2 regions of the Blautia sp. SF-50 genome follow, and region 1 is predicted to be linked to the other one. Evidence: predicted binding sites of a transcription regulator. Region 1 holds the regulator's gene; the other holds the start of a gene.
What was found. The regulator HrcA, encoded in region 1, represses chaperone genes, less so after heat shock. The targets are predictions, from matches to a motif close to TGTTAGCACTCNNNNNNNNNGAGTGCTAACA.

Region 1 (10,109 bases):
ATGTGACCGGTGATGTTCCAGGTTTCGCTCCGGTTCCGTGACATGTGGTACACTCATCCTTCAGAACGATCTCCAGCTCTTTCTCGCATCCGAAAACCGCTTCCTCAAAAGTAATGTTCACACGTGCACGAAGGTTGGCACCCTTCATCGGTCCATTGTTGGCCCGTCTGGTTCTGCCTCCGCCGCCGAACAGGTCTCCGAAGATATCTCCGAAGATGTCTCCCATATCCGCACCGTTGAAGTCGAATCCACCAAAGCCGCCGGCACCGCCTCCGCCGCCGTTTTCGAATGCTGCATGACCAAACTGATCATACTGTCTTCTCTTGTCGGCATCACTTAAAACGGAGTAAGCCTCTGTCGCCTCTTTGAATTTCGCTTCAGCCTCTTTATCACCCGGATTTACATCCGGGTGATATTTCTTGGCCAGCTTACGATATGCTTTTTTTAATGTTGCGTCGTCGGCGTTTTTATCCACACCTAAGACTTCATAATAATCTCTTTTATCAGCCATTGTAATTATTTCCTACTTGTCTTAGACTTCCTTGTAATCAGCATCTACAACATCATCGCCGTATCCTGCTTCATTTCCGCCCTGAGCACCAGCGTTTCCGCCCATGTTGCCCATATCCGGTCCAGGACCAGCCTGACCCTGAGCTCCCTGAGTCTGCTCATACATCTTGGAGAACAGTTTCTGAGCGCTCTCCATCATCTTCTCCTGTGCAGCTTTGATATCTGCAACCTGAGAATCAGTAAGCTCCTGAGCATTTGCTGTCTGTGCAAGAAGATCTTTCAGTGCATTGAGGTCAGCCTCAACACTTGCTTTATCGTTTGCGTCAAGCTTGTCGCCAGCTTCCTTCAGAGCATTCTCAACCTGGAATACCATGGAGTCTGCATTGTTTCTTGTGTCGATCGCCTCTTTACGTTTCTTATCCTGAGCCTCGAACTCAGCTGCTTCTTTGACAGCTTTGTCGATATCGGAATCGGACATATTGGAACCAGCTGTGATTGTGATGTGCTGCTCTTTACCTGTTCCAAGGTCTTTAGCGGATACATTAACGATACCGTTGGCATCAATATCAAATGTTACCTCAATCTGCGGAACTCCACGACGTGCTGGCGGGATTCCATCCAGACGGAACTGGCCGAGGGATTTGTTGTCCTTTGCGAACTGACGCTCGCCCTGTACAACGTTGATATCTACAGCTGTCTGGTTATCTGCTGCTGTAGAGAAGATCTGGCTCTTCTTTGTAGGAATTGTAGTATTTCTCTCGATCAGACGAGTTGCGATACCACCCATTGTCTCGATGGACAGTGACAGTGGAGTAACATCCAGAAGAAGGATATCACCGGCACCTGCATCACCTGCAAGTTTACCACCCTGTACGGAAGCACCAAGTGCAACACACTCATCCGGGTTCAGGTTCTTGCTTGGCTCTTTGCCAGTTAACTGTCTTACCTTATCCTGTACAGCCGGGATACGGGAAGAACCACCAACCAGAAGTACCTGGCCAAGCTCGGAAGCTGTGATACCTGCATCAGACAGTGCACGGCGAACCGGCTCTGCAGTCATCTCTACAAGATCATGTGTCAGCTCATCAAATTTAGCTCTTGTAAGGTTCATATCAAAATGCTTCGGTCCCTCAGCTGTAGCTGTGATGAACGGAAGGTTGATGTTTGTTGTTGTTGCGGAAGAAAGCTCTTTCTTAGCTTTCTCAGCTGCCTCTTTCAGTCTCTGAAGAGCCATCTTATCGTTGCTAAGATCTACGCCCTCTGTTCTCTTGAACTCGGAAAGCATGTAATCTGTAACTTTCTTATCAAAGTCATCTCCACCAAGACGGTTGTTACCAGCTGTGGAAAGAACCTCGATAACGCCATCACCAATCTCGATCACAGATACATCAAATGTACCACCGCCAAGGTCGTATACCATGATCTTCTGCTCTTTCTCATTGTCAAGACCATATGCAAGAGCTGCTGCTGTAGGCTCGTTGATGATACGTTTTACATCAAGACCTGCGATCTTACCTGCATCTTTGGTAGCCTGACGCTGAGCATCGTTGAAGTAAGCCGGAACTGTGATAACTGCCTCTGTTACTTTCTCACCAAGATATGCCTCTGCATCCTTTTTCAGTTTCTGAAGGATCATTGCGGAGATCTCCTGTGGAGAATATTTCTTGTCATCGATGGTTACACGGTAATCGGTACCCATCTCTCTTTTGATAGAGGAGATCGTTCTGTCTGCATTTGTAACTGCCTGACGTTTTGCAGGCTCACCTACCAGACGCTCTCCTGTTTTTGTGAATGCTACAACGGATGGTGTTGTTCTTGCGCCTTCTGTATTTGCGATAACTGTCGGCTGTCCACCTTCCATTACGGCTACACAGCTGTTTGTTGTACCTAAGTCAATACCAATAATCTTTCCCATGATTTTTTCCTCCTGTTTTAGTCTGTATCTGTTAAAATAAAGTTTGTTGTCAGTTAGTTCGCAACCTTCACCATACTGTGGCGTACTACGAAATCCTTGTAGGTGTAACCCTTCTGGAATTCTTCCACCACGATGTTCTCTCCAACCTCTTCATCCTCCACATGCATCACTGCATTATGGAAATCCGGGTTGAATTCCTTTCCCACTGCTTCGATCGGCTTCACACCAAGCTCATCCAGTGTTGTGGTAAGCTGCTTGTAGATCATTTTCATTCCATCTGCAAAAGCATCACCTTCCTGTGCCTGTGCAAGACCTCTTTCGAAGTTATCCACAACCGGCAGGATCTTTTCAACGATCTCTTTTGCTCCGATGATGTACATGCTGGATTTTTCTTTTTCCGTTCTTTTACGGAAATTATCAAATTCAGCCATGGTACGCTTCAGGCGATCGGTAAGTTCCTCCACCTTCTGCTCAGATTTATCTTTTTTCTTCTTTCCGAAGAAGGAAGTTTTTGATTTTTCTTCTTTTTTATCCTCTGAGGCAGCTTCTTCGCCTGGAGTATTGTTTTCTTCCTCCGGCAGATCTTCTCCCTCCGGTGTCAGGTTTTCTTCTTCCTGATCTCCGTCAGTTACGGGGATTTCCTTCTCCGCTTCCTGCTCTTCGGATGTTTTCTTTGTTTCCTCCGACACTTTTTTTCTACCGCCTTTCTAAGTTTTCTTCTTTTTCAAAACGTCATCCAGATGATTCTTCAGTTCCTTCAGACTGTCCACTACATTCTCATAATCCATTCGTTTGGGACCGATGATCCCGATGGTTCCGTACATTCCGTCTCCCAGTTCATATCTGGCAGTTACAATGCTACAGTCCTTCATGGTCTGGATCGGCATCTCATCACCGATGTAAACCTGGATTCCTGTATTCTCTCCATCTGACATCTGTTCTTTTACAAGATCGGCAAGTTCATGCTTCTCCTCAAATGCGGAGATCAGCTCCGTTGCCTTCTCTTTATCGGCAAGCTCCGGATACTTGAAGATGTTAGTTGCACCTGAAGTATAGATCTCCATATCTTCCTCTTCCACATGAATGGTGGCTGCCACTGCATCCAGAACCGTTGCCACCACACCGCTGTGGCTGCCTGCCTGTTCCTTCAGTCTGGCGATCATCCCAAGGTTGATATCCTGGATCGGGATCCCATTGAGATTGGTGTTAAGAAGAAGATTCAGTTTCAGGATCGTCTGGTCGTCCATTTCCTCATCCAGATTGATGATCTGGTTCCGGACTGTGTTGTTGTCACTGACAACCACTGCCACAAGCTGAAGCTCGCTCATTCTCGACAGCTGGATGAACTTGATCTTGTTGCCGCTGTACTGTGGAACAGAAACCATGGTGGCATAATTGGTATTGGAGGCAAGAACCTTCGCAACTTTCTTAAGCACCTTATCCATCTTATCTGTCTTCTCAATGATCAGATCCCGTAACTCGGCAACCTCTGCTTCCTTCTCCTTCATCAGCTCATTAACATAAAGTCTGTAGCCTTTATCGGAAGGGATTCTTCCTGCCGAGGTATGAGGCTGGACGATATAGCCCATATCTGTCAGGTCTGACATTTCATTTCGGATCGTTGCGGAACTTACATTGAGATCCGCATACTTGGAAATGGTTCTGGATCCAACCGGTTCTCCGGTCTCCATATAGGTCTTGATGATTGCCTGTAATATTTTTCGTTTGCGCTCATTCAACACCTCTTCCATGAAGCCATCTCCTTTCCTTTTTGTTTTTCCTGACGGATGTTGATTCTTTTTTTATATCTGTTAGCACTCATTTTGGTGGAGTGCTAACATCTACAGTCTTTAAGATATCACCATGTAAAATATTTGTCAATATGTTTTGAAAAAAAGTTCTTATTTTTTCAAAACAAAAAAAGCATCAGTACGATGCTTTTTTGTAATACTGGTCTATGCAGTTCTGTGCCCCGGCAAAAAATTCCGTTTCTGTTTTCTGTCCCAGCACATATTTCTGAAACTCCGTCCCCATGGACGAAACAGCTTCTATGGAATCGGCACACAGTGGTCTTGCCTTCAGCTTATAATCTTTCAGATATTGCCGAATCATTTCAATTCCCTCCAGCTCAAAACTCTTATCCTCGATCACATCCAGTCTTGCCGGACACATTTTTGTCAGCTGTCCGTAATTTTTACTGGCCTCATATCCGGACACATACTGAAGGAACTTCAGAGCTGCTTCTTTATGATCAGAATTTTTATTCAGTACATACTGCCAGGTTGCGATATTGGTCACCTTCTCGTCAAATTCCGGAAATGGTGCCATATGGATCTTATCTTTTCCATATACGCCTGCATTCTGAAAGGTCCTCAACGCACCGGTATACATGAACATACATCCATACTGGCCGTTTATAAATTTTTCATTCAGCTGATCATGCTGGTCGATCAGATTCTCCTCTGATATCATCCCTGTATCCAGCATTCGCTTCATATATCCTGCCGCTTCTCTGGTTTTCGGATCCGTCCAGTCTGTATAATCTCCTCCGAAAAAATTGACATACTCGCTGATACTGTTATATATGTAGGAAATCTCCCATGCATCCCCGTATGCATATTTTCCCGTATTCTGAAGCTTTTTCTGAAGGATCTCAAGATCACTGAGACAGGAGAGTCTGTCCAGACCAGCCTGATCCAGCAATTCCTGGTTCACCCAGAATGCCATGATATCCATTTTGAACGGTACCGAAAAAATATGTCCGTCTGACATGCATATTTCTTTCAGGTATTCCTGCGGAAAATTCGCCGCTGTCTCCTCTGTCATAACCGTATCTTCCAACGGAAGAAGAAATCCCCTATGTTTAAATTCGGATATCATCTCATCATTTACTGTGATCAGATCAACAGAATCATCTCCTGATGTCAGAAGAGTTGCTATTTTGGCCTGGCGGTTGTCCGCATTGGCCGGACATTTTTCAATATGGATCTTTATTCCAAGATCCTTTTCCGCCTGGCTGATAAAAGAATCAAAGCCTTCTGCGCCTGCATCCACATGAAGGATCGTCAGTTCCTGTCTGTTCTCCGGCACAATATCAGATACAGCCTCCTTCTTCTGGACTCCACATCCTGTCACTGCCAGAGCCAGGGCAAATACCCCGCAAAATACCTGTTTTTTCAATCTCTACCACCCTTTTTATCTGGGCCATCTATCCTCTTTTGACATCAACGGCTGGAACGGTGCATGAGGAAGTGTCTGATACCAGTACGCTACACTTGCTACATCATCCTGTCGTTCAAACAGGCCACGGTATCCGACGCCTATCTGCTGGATCGTAACGCGAAGATCCTCTTCAAAGCAGATCGGATCCTGTAAGTGCCATCTGTAAAAGCCTCGCATTGGCGGGCAGTCATCATTGTGATAAAAATTGTGGATCAGTTCGTCATGAGCAGAATAATACGGATATCCCAGATACGGTGTGTTATAATTCTGTTCCACGGTTTTTCCATCCACCTGTTTGGCAAAGCTCCAGGAACCTCCAAAGTAATCTTCCGTTCCTGTTCCGCAGATGGTCGGATACTCCTCATCTCCGTCAATATAAAACTTCATTTCTCCCTCGCCCCACCAGTAACGTTCCAGTGTGGTAAGTGCCATGTAGGTTCCTATATAATGGCCTTTTCCTTTTACTCCATCCAAAATTGTATAATCTTTTGTTTTTTCTGTCAACCGTTCCCTTCTCCACTGCGCATGGAAATAAGCAATATCGTCCGGAAGCTCATCATAGAGACAGTAATCTACCTGATAAAAGAAAGCCGGGATTTTATTTGCATGCTGGTTTTCCAGTGTGATCTTTGCTTTCTTCTTAAACGGCATCGGGAAATAGCAGTTAAAGCCCCTGTTTGGAACAACAGCCACCGGAACAGAATTTACAAAACATTCTCTTCCGAATCCGCAGCAGAAGAAATCACCCAGAGGACTTTCCACGGAAGGAGTTTCCTCGTCATCCCAGTACATACGGATCACAAGATCCCTCAGTACAAAGCAATCTGCCTCTGTAGTCTTGTTGTCGACGGTGATCCAAATATGATTGATCTGTCCCGGTCCTTCCATTTCTGCCAGAGTTACCACAGCTCCCGGCTCAATATCCTTAAGACACGGGCTTCCTTTTCTGGACGGTCCGAGATGACTTGCAGCCATACCGCCTCTGCCTTTTTCTCCATGAGGATTTTCTGCATTAATCGCACGGCTTTTTCCATGCTTTGCAAGTGCGATCCCTCCCAGTCCGCCTGTAAATGCCTGATACATATCTGTTTTCTCCTCTCTTTTGGAAATTAAAAATATTTACGCTTTTACTCCACCTGCCATGATACCATCCATGATCTGTTTCTCAAAAACAGCTACAAAGATAATGATCGGAAGAAGGATGATCCATCCCATGGCGCTGACAAGATCCCACGGAACTCCATACATGTTGTCACGTAACGGAAGCTGTACGATGGAAACAGAAAGTACCTGAATACCATTTGAATAAAACAACGGTGTGAAAAAGTTATTCAGACAGGTAATAAAGTTGATAATGCAAACCGTAGCGATTGCCGGCTTCATCAGCGGCAGAACGATCGTAAACAGTCTCTGTGAAAAAGATGCGCCGTCAATAGCAGCTGCCTCCTCCAGTGAGATCGGGATCTCACCGACAAAGTTTCTGAGGATCAGAACCGTAAACGGTATAACGGTACTGATATAAAGAAGGATAAGTCCCGGATATGTATCATACAGCTTTACCTTCTGCATAAACTCATACAGCGGGCGGGCTGTGACAACCTCAGGGATCAGCATGGTAGCCAGAACAAACGCAAATGCAACAGAAACTCCCTTTGAGTTAAATCTTGAGAAGCCATAGGCAGCCATTGCACACAGCACGGTACTGATCACAAGTGTAATGCCTACGATCAGAACTGTATTTCCGATCTTTGAAAGCAGTCCTACATTCTGTATCAGAAATTTATAGCTTTCCAGTGTGGGATGATCCGGAAGATAATCGATCGGTGTTTTAAACAGTTCTCCTGACGGTGTGATCGAAGAAATAAAGATCCAGTAAACCGGGAACAGGATCAGAAAAGCCACAACTGCAAACAGAACCCATCTTCCAACGGCTACCACTCCATGATAAACATTATATTTTCCTGTATTCTTCACGATAATTCCCCCTAACTGTCAAACTTATTCATAACACGTATATTCAGCCAGCTGAAGATCGCCATTACAACAAACAGCAGCATAGCCAGCGCCGAAGCATATCCTACGTTTAGATTTGTAAATGCTTCTGTTGTGATTCTGTATGCGATCAGCGCAGTATCCTCTCCAGGGCCTCCAGATGTCATGGAATAAACCAGATCGAAGGTTGTCAGTCTCCAGAGTGTGAACGGAATACATAAAGTCAGGACATTTTTTGCGATCAGCGGAAGTGTGATCCGGAAAAAGCTCTGGATCCCGTTTGCACCGTCTACCTTTGCTGCCTCATAGATATCGCCGGAAATAAACTGAAGTCCGGAAAGTACAAGAATTGCAAAGAACGGAAGGTCCTTCCACAGGTCCATTGCAATTACCGCTGCTCTTGCAGTACCTGTATTGATCAGCCAGCTGTTCTGGTAACCCGGTACAAACCAGCGGATAAAATCATTGATCAGACCATAATCATTGTTAAATGCCCATTTTGCAGCCATACCGGCTACTACTGCAGGCATAGCCCACGGGATCAGCACGATGGTCCTCAGAAAACGGCGGCCTTTGAATTTCATATTCAGGATCAGTGCCAGGATAACTCCGAGGATCACATGAAAGATCATGGAAGCAACCACAAATATTGCCGTAAAGCTGATCGATGTGAGCACTTTAGGATCAGAAAATACCTTCAGGTAATTCTTGAAGCCTATAAATTCATTGATACCTGCAAGGATACTGATATTAAAGAAGCTGTTTTTCACAGTCATCAGAATGGGATATACTGTTGTAAAACCTCGAATCAGTACAACCGGCAGGATCAAAAGCCATGGTATCCACTTCATATTTTTTTTGCTTATTGTCATGGAACTTTCCTCCCTGTTCATCAAGCAATGTAAAGCAGACTTTTACCTCTGCTTTACATTGCTGTTTTTTTATATCTTTTACTTATACATATCTACCACATCCTGAGCCTTCTTGCAGAACTCATCAACTGTAATCTCGTCTTTCATACAGGACTGGAAGATTGTTCCCATATCGCTGATAAATTCCATTGTCTGTGCCACCATCGGACGTCCCTGTACATTGCATTCATTTGCATATCTGCTGTACATTTCTTTTGCCGGGTCAGAATCCGGAACTACCTTCTCTGCAACATCCTTTCTTGCAGGATATCTGTCAAATGCTTTATAGGAAGCTTCCATTCCGCCTTCATCAGCCATATACTGGAGGAATTTCACAGCTGCATCTTTATTCTTGGATGCTTTGTTGAGAACATAGCTCCAGGAATCTGTAAAGATCGCACGCTCTCCCTTGCCGCTGAAATCCGGTACCATTTCCATGTGGATCTTATCTGCGCCAAGCATATCTGCCTTTGCATAATCTGTTCCAAGCCCCCACATAAACCAGCATCCGTATTTTCCGTCATTGATCTTCGGATTCATCTGGTCATATTTATCTGCAATCTGTTCGATGGATGTTTCTTTATTAGCAACCAGATCGTGAAGGAACTGAACTGCTTCCTTGTTTTCCTCTTTGGTCCAGTCAAAATAATCGCCGCCGAACATGTTTACAAACTGTGCAAGCTCGTTAAATGCATAGGTTTTCTCCCAGGAACCGCCGTAGCCGAATCTTCCGTCCTTGGAAACAGCCTTCATATACTTCATGAAATCCTCTTTTGTATCAATGGATTTGATTCCGACCTCATCCATGATCTCCTGATTTACCCAGAATGCAAGATATCCTGTATAGCCTGGAACACCGACGATGTTTCCGTCCTTATCTGTGATCATATCCTTTACATATCCCTGGGCAAACTGATCAGCGATATCATCTGTCATTACTGTATCGTTCAGTCCTTCCAGCCATCCGGAATTTTTAAATGCCGCGCTCATCTCATCGTTGATCTCAATGACATCCACGGAAGTATCTCCTGTGGAAAGCATTGTGGTGATCTTCTGCTGACGGGTATCTGTATCTGTAGGTGCCGCAATTACATTAATGTTCAGGCCCGTGGCATCTTCCACATTTGCAAGCCAGTCCTCAAAATCCGGGTCTGTGGTGTTGACGCTGTATAAGGTAAGATCATATTTTTCCTTTGCGGAAACAGTAACCACGTTACCTGCCATACCCACAACCATCGCTGCTGCCAAAACTGCACTCATTACTTTTTTCTTCATATCTTTCTTCCTTTCTGGACATTTTCGTGTTTGTCCACACCTGTTTTTGATGGTTTAAGGATACCAGAGAGCCCCCTCATTCTAAATACAATATTTTATGATTTATTTATATTATTTTTCGTTCTCTTGTATTTTTGTTGTTAATTTTTTATAATCCTTTTATATAATCTATATTTGTAACGGCTTTTTTCACAGCTGGATTCGGTTTCATTAATTTGTTTTTGACATAAAGGAGAATATGTACTATGAAATTCCACAAATGTATCCCACCCATTTTTTCCTCA
Region 2 (5,660 bases), on a different contig from region 1:
ACGTTCTTGTGTGTTGTATCTGAGGAATAGTAGGAATACGCCGGATTTTCTGGAAGTGGATGTGGTTTTTCCGGATGGGGGATGTCATTTGTACAGAGTGCCTGCCATTAAAGTAGAGAATTATACAAAAGATAAGATATTTGAAAAGAGTCTTCTTATGCTGCTTCCTTTTTATATCATGCGATATGAAAAAAGAGGGCATGAGATGAGTGAGAATCCACAACTTTTTCAGGAATTACTGAATGAATATGAAGTGATCCGGAGTAAACTGGAGGTAGAGATCACTGAATCTGGAAGGTCTGAACTGTTCAGTGATCTGATTGGACTGATAACTCGGATATCTGATCATATTTTCAGAAATGAGGAGAAAGTCCGGAAAGGAATAGGTGAGATTATGGGTGGACATGTTCTGGAACTGGAATCTGAGAAAAGGGCAAGACTGATGGCGGAAGCTAAGGAACAGGCTGAAGCACTGGGGCGAGAACAGGGAATGGCTCAGGGAATGGCTCAGGGAATGGCCCAGGGAATGGCTCAGGGAATAGCTCAGGGAATGGCCCAGGGGGAAGAACGACTTAGTGTTCTGATCAACAGGCTTATACTTGATAATCGTGGTAATGAGATTCAGAAGGTTGTTACAGATAAAGAAATGCGTGAAGCCATGTACAGAGAATATCAATTATAATAAGAAAAGATAAAGAGAATCCCCCACTGGTTTTGCTATCCATGGGGGATTCGTTGATTGATCTGAATCTTATAATACAGAATATCCGTAACTGCTGACAATAGCATCGATCTTCTGGCGTTTTTTGCACAGTGGGCAGTTGTCAGAGCGGTAGGAGCGATAGTCCGGGATGTCTCTGGCCTGAAAGATAGAGTGGACAGGGAGTGTGGCTACACTGTCTACACTGCTGTAGATGGCTGCCACGCCGCGGATCTTACCGCCATAGTACAGAACGCTTTCGATAGCTCGGTTCAATGTGGATCCGGTGGTGATGGAACCATTTAGGATGAGGATGTTTTTTCCATTGATCATTGGTTCATAGTTGTCGCGGAAGATCATCTGCCCGGTGCTATTGAACTCAGGGGTGATGACGTAGATGGTCTGGTGTGCGTTCATGGAAAGGACGCCGGCTTTGGTCAGTTCTTCGGCGAGATAAGCACCGATCACTTCAAGTCCGTCCATGCAGACGATGGTGTCTACCGGAATGGATGCTTCGTAATTTGCTGCGAGAGCGGATGCAATACGCTGTGCTTCAGCGCATCTGGATTTCATAGTAGTGAGATCCAGGTAGTGTGTGATATGGGACTGGGATGTTACGAAGTGTCCCGGAATCATTTTAAGCTGTATGCGGTTGTCATTGCGTGCATAAATTTTTATGATGTTGTCCTGATCCATAATAAAAACCTCCTGTCGTGATCGTGTTTTACGTGGTTGTTCAGGAGAATTATCCTGAAGGATTACGAAACAGATTTATTTAACCGAATGCGGATTGCAAATATCCGATTAGCTGTGCATATTATACCATTAATTTCAAAAAAATGAAATAATATAATGCAAAATATATAAAAAATATTCAAAAAATCAAGCGTATTTGTTAAAAAATATCCAATATCATGAAAACTTTGACAATAGGATCATTACTATAGAGTGAAAGTACTTGTGAGTACGTAGTAAATTGGAAAGAGAGTGTCATATGTATTATTGCGTATAAAAAAGAGGAGGAGAATCCTTATGGATTCTCCCCCTGTGAGAGTGAGTCGATGTCAGCCTTCAATAGATACATATTTATCAGCTTCAATCTCTTCAGCTGCTTTTTTCGGAATAGAAAGTCTCAGAACACCGTTCTCAAATTTTGCATGGACATCTTCGTTTTTTACACCATTACCAACATAGAAGCTTCTGCTTGTGCTGCCGGCATAACGTTCACGGCGGATATAATTGCCTTTCTTGTCTTCCTCGTCTTTGTCAAGACCCTTGGCAGCGGAGATGGTAAGATAACCATCCTTCAGCTGTACCTGTACTTCATCTTTCTTAAATCCTGGAAGATCTACATCCAGCTCATAGCCTTTATCTGTTTCACGTACATCAGTTTTCATGATATTTTTTGCATGTTTGCCATAAAGAGGGTTCTTTCCGCTAAAGAAATTATCTCTGAATCCAAAATCATCCATCCAGTCATCAAATAAGTTTTCTCCAAATACACTCGGGAACATCATAAGTCATTTCTCCTTTCAAATTGAAAAGCCGTTCCGGTGGATCAAGAAATCCAACTGTTGCCGGTATATAGTTACCACTTCGGGTTATTCCGCAGTGGTGATCGTTTGGTTTTATTCTGAACATCTGGAAGTTCTTTTTTATCTTCTCCTTTGTTCTATATGTAATATAACACCTGTTGTTAGCAAAGTCAATAGGTGAGTGCTAAAAAAATGTGAAGAATTTGTGTTCCGTAAAATGAAAAACTAATTTCCAGTTTTAGCCCTTTATGTTCTTATATTAAAAAGCGAATCGGACAAGGACTGAAAAGCTTATGCAGATTGAACATTCTGCAATGTTATAATAACTTTAAAGCATAGAAAAAACCAAAAAAATCAATATAATAAGGCATATAGACAAAATGTATTAAAAAAATTTTTCGTACATTCTTCTGAGTTGAACAGACGATAGAAAGACAGTGTTCATGAGTATGCAGGTAAAGCAAAATGTAAATGAAAAAGTACAGGAGGAGAGAATAATGCAGAAAAAATATGCAGATTTTAAGCTTGGGGTACCGGATTATGTAACAGTGGAAACAGAAGAGGAGAGACTTGTGTGCCAGGGAGGGCAGACGACAGTAGCTGCCGGTGCAACTACTGTGGAATTTCAGGACGCAGGTGAACATGAGGATATATTTGTCACATCCGAGGATGCAGTGAGATGTGTGAAGCTGAGATGGAACTATAAGATCCCGAAATCAGCCAGATTTCTGGGAGATGCCTGGGAACGTACCTATGGTGATGCGGAATGGCATGGAATGAGCGGAAACCGTTATCTGCCATGGTATTTTCTGGCGAAGCTTTCTGAGAAGGTTCTCTGCTTTGGCGTAAAGGTCCGTCCTTCTGCTATGTGCTGCTGGCAGGTGGATACCAAAGGAATTACTTTGTTTCTGGATGTTCGCTGCGGAAATACAGGAGTACAGCTGAAAGGAAGAAAGCTGTGTGCCGCACAGATCGTCTGCATGGAAGCAGAAGGAGCAGATACTTTTGAAACTGCACAGAAATTCTGTGAAAAAATGTGTACAGATCCGATCTTCCCAGAGTTTCCGGTATATGGAAGCAATAACTGGTACTATGCTTACGGTGACAGCTCCGAAGAGGAGATCTTAAGTGATACCGATTATATCCTGAAACTGACCGAAGGTGTAAAAAATCCTCCGTTCATGGTCATTGATGATTGCTGGCAGGAGCATCACCGCCTGGATGAATACAACGGTGGACCCTGGACAAAAGGCAATGCCAGATTTCCGGATATGAAAGGTCTTGCAGACAAGCTGGAGAAAAAAGGTGTCCGCCCGGGTATCTGGGTCCGTCTGCTTCTTAATGAAGATGAGAATATCCCGAATGAGTGGAGGATTTCCTATAATGACTGTCTCGATCCGTCCCACCCGGATGCACTGGAATATATCCGTAAAGATATCGAGAGGATCTGTGATTGGGGATACACGCTGATCAAGCATGATTTTTCTACCTTTGATCTCTTTGGGAAGTGGGGATTTGAGGCGAATTTAAGAGACAATTCCATGGAGAAATGGCATTTTTATGATCAGACCAAAACCAGCGCAGAAATCGTAAAAATGCTTTATCAGGAGATTTATGATGCTTCCCGGAGCAACAACGCAGTGATCATCGGCTGCAATACCATCGGACATCTCGGCGCAGGCCTGATGCATCTGAATCGGACCGGTGACGATACCAGCGGACGTATCTGGGAGCGTACCAGACGAATGGGCGTAAATACGCTGGCATTCCGTCTTCCGCAGCACAATACGTTTTACCATATTGATGCAGACTGTGTCGGTATTTTCGGAATGATCCCATGGGAGAAAAATCGTCAGTGGGCAGACGTTCTTGCAAAGAGCGGTACACCACTGTTTGTATCCGCAAAACCTGGAGTTTTGAATCCGGAGGAATTTGAGGAGCTGCATCAGATCATGCTGCGTGCATCAGAACAGGAAGAGCATTTTGTTCCGCTTGACTGGGAAGAAATCGACTGCCCGGAGGTATGGGGAGAAAACGGCGAAACTATCACTTATGACTGGTTTGACAACGAAGGTCCGACCATGGATGCTACGGTGGAGTACTATAATGCCAAGGTAGTTGTTCCGTAAATCAGGAAAAGTGGTTCAGCAATCCAGAAGATCCTCGGCATGATGATATTTTTCCCGGTATTCCCGTGGCGTCATGCCGGTTTCTTTTTTGAAGGCACGGGAAAAGGCAAATGGATTTTGATATCCGCAGGAGAACGCCACGCTGGAGACAGGGATATCCGTGATGGTCAGAAGCTCCCGGGCGTTGATGATCTTGGCTGAAGTCAGGAATGCTTGGGGTGTGGTTCCAAGATGTTTTTTAAAAAGTCCGTAAAGGTGGCTGCGGCTGATATGGAGATAGTCAGCAACATCTGTCACAGTGATATTCTGTAGCGGACTTTTTTTGATGTAATCAACAGCCTGTGTGATGTAAAAATTATCGTTGGATTCCATGGTGGTGTAGGAAGCATGAAATTCTTCCTCCAGCAGGGCAATGATCCGGTAAAGACCGCTCTGGATATAGGCATCACCGGAAGGCGTCAGTTGTGGATGAGCCATCATTTCAAGAATAGTTTCCTGATATGGAAGAACCGAATTCAGCTGCTGGACCGGAGTTTCCCCGGTAAGATGGCAGTGTTCGCAAAGCGTTGGAGCGTTTTCCCCGTTGAAACAGATCCAGATATAAGTCCAGGGATCAGAAGGTTCCGCTTTGTAGAGAGAGCTGGTCACAGGAGGAATGAAAAAGCACTGTCCGGCTTTCAAGGTATATTTCCGGTTGTTCATATAGAAATATCCCTGTCCGCTCAGCACAAAATGGATGGTGTAATATCGCCGGACACCAGGGCCGTAGGACTGTTCCGGTGTACATTTTTCCCAGCCGCAGGAAATAAGATGAAGTTCTTTTGATGAAGTCTGGCGGTTCATGACCTGCTTGTTTTTCATGAGAGTTTTCTGCCTTTCGATATATGGTTATTATAAGTAATATCAGTTTAAAATATTTGATCTGAGGTGTAAAGAACAAAGATGAACTGATAGGACAAAAGACAGTTGCCGTGCAATAAACGTGCGGCAGCTGTTTTTTATAGTGCGCCCGGCGGTGCACGTTTCTAACGGGTTAAAGTCCCGAATCCGCCCGGTAGTGGGAAGGATATAGCCGAAGGCAAGGGTGTCCACCGTGAGGTGGAATCTGAAGGAAGCCGGATGTGGGAACAGACTAACCACGGGCAAATCTCTGGTCTGACGAACAGAAATCTCATATAAGGTCATGCATGAGGGTAAGGCTGCTATACAAGTTGAAGCCCAATAACTACACGGAATCAAGTATGATAAATGAGGCAGATGGATGGAGAGGAAGAAACGTGTGGTACCCGGGGAGGT

Region 2: the regulator HrcA is predicted to act here: its motif matches at 2,395-2,425, upstream of BLP57_RS17350 (Hsp20/alpha crystallin family protein).

What each region holds. Positions count from the first base shown of each region.
Region 1 covers NZ_FMUW01000013.1:3,787-13,895, reverse strand. Annotated here, with positions in the region: gene dnaJ (molecular chaperone DnaJ) at 1-511, opposite strand, end outside; gene dnaK (molecular chaperone DnaK) at 533-2,425, opposite strand; gene grpE (nucleotide exchange factor GrpE) at 2,479-3,114, opposite strand; gene hrcA (heat-inducible transcriptional repressor HrcA) at 3,133-4,176, opposite strand; gene BLP57_RS09555 (ABC transporter substrate-binding protein) at 4,352-5,605, opposite strand; gene BLP57_RS09550 (glycoside hydrolase family 172 protein) at 5,621-6,730, opposite strand; gene BLP57_RS09545 (carbohydrate ABC transporter permease) at 6,767-7,621, opposite strand; gene BLP57_RS09540 (carbohydrate ABC transporter permease) at 7,633-8,511, opposite strand; gene BLP57_RS09535 (ABC transporter substrate-binding protein) at 8,590-9,825, opposite strand; gene BLP57_RS09530 (sensor histidine kinase) at 10,071-10,109, shown strand, end outside.
Region 2 covers NZ_FMUW01000063.1:33-5,692, reverse strand. Annotated here, with positions in the region: gene BLP57_RS17940 (hypothetical protein) at 1-682, shown strand, start outside; gene BLP57_RS17355 (orotate phosphoribosyltransferase) at 752-1,396, opposite strand; gene BLP57_RS17350 (Hsp20/alpha crystallin family protein) at 1,765-2,217, opposite strand; gene BLP57_RS17345 (glycoside hydrolase family 36 protein) at 2,733-4,364, shown strand; gene BLP57_RS17340 (AraC family transcriptional regulator) at 4,380-5,225, opposite strand.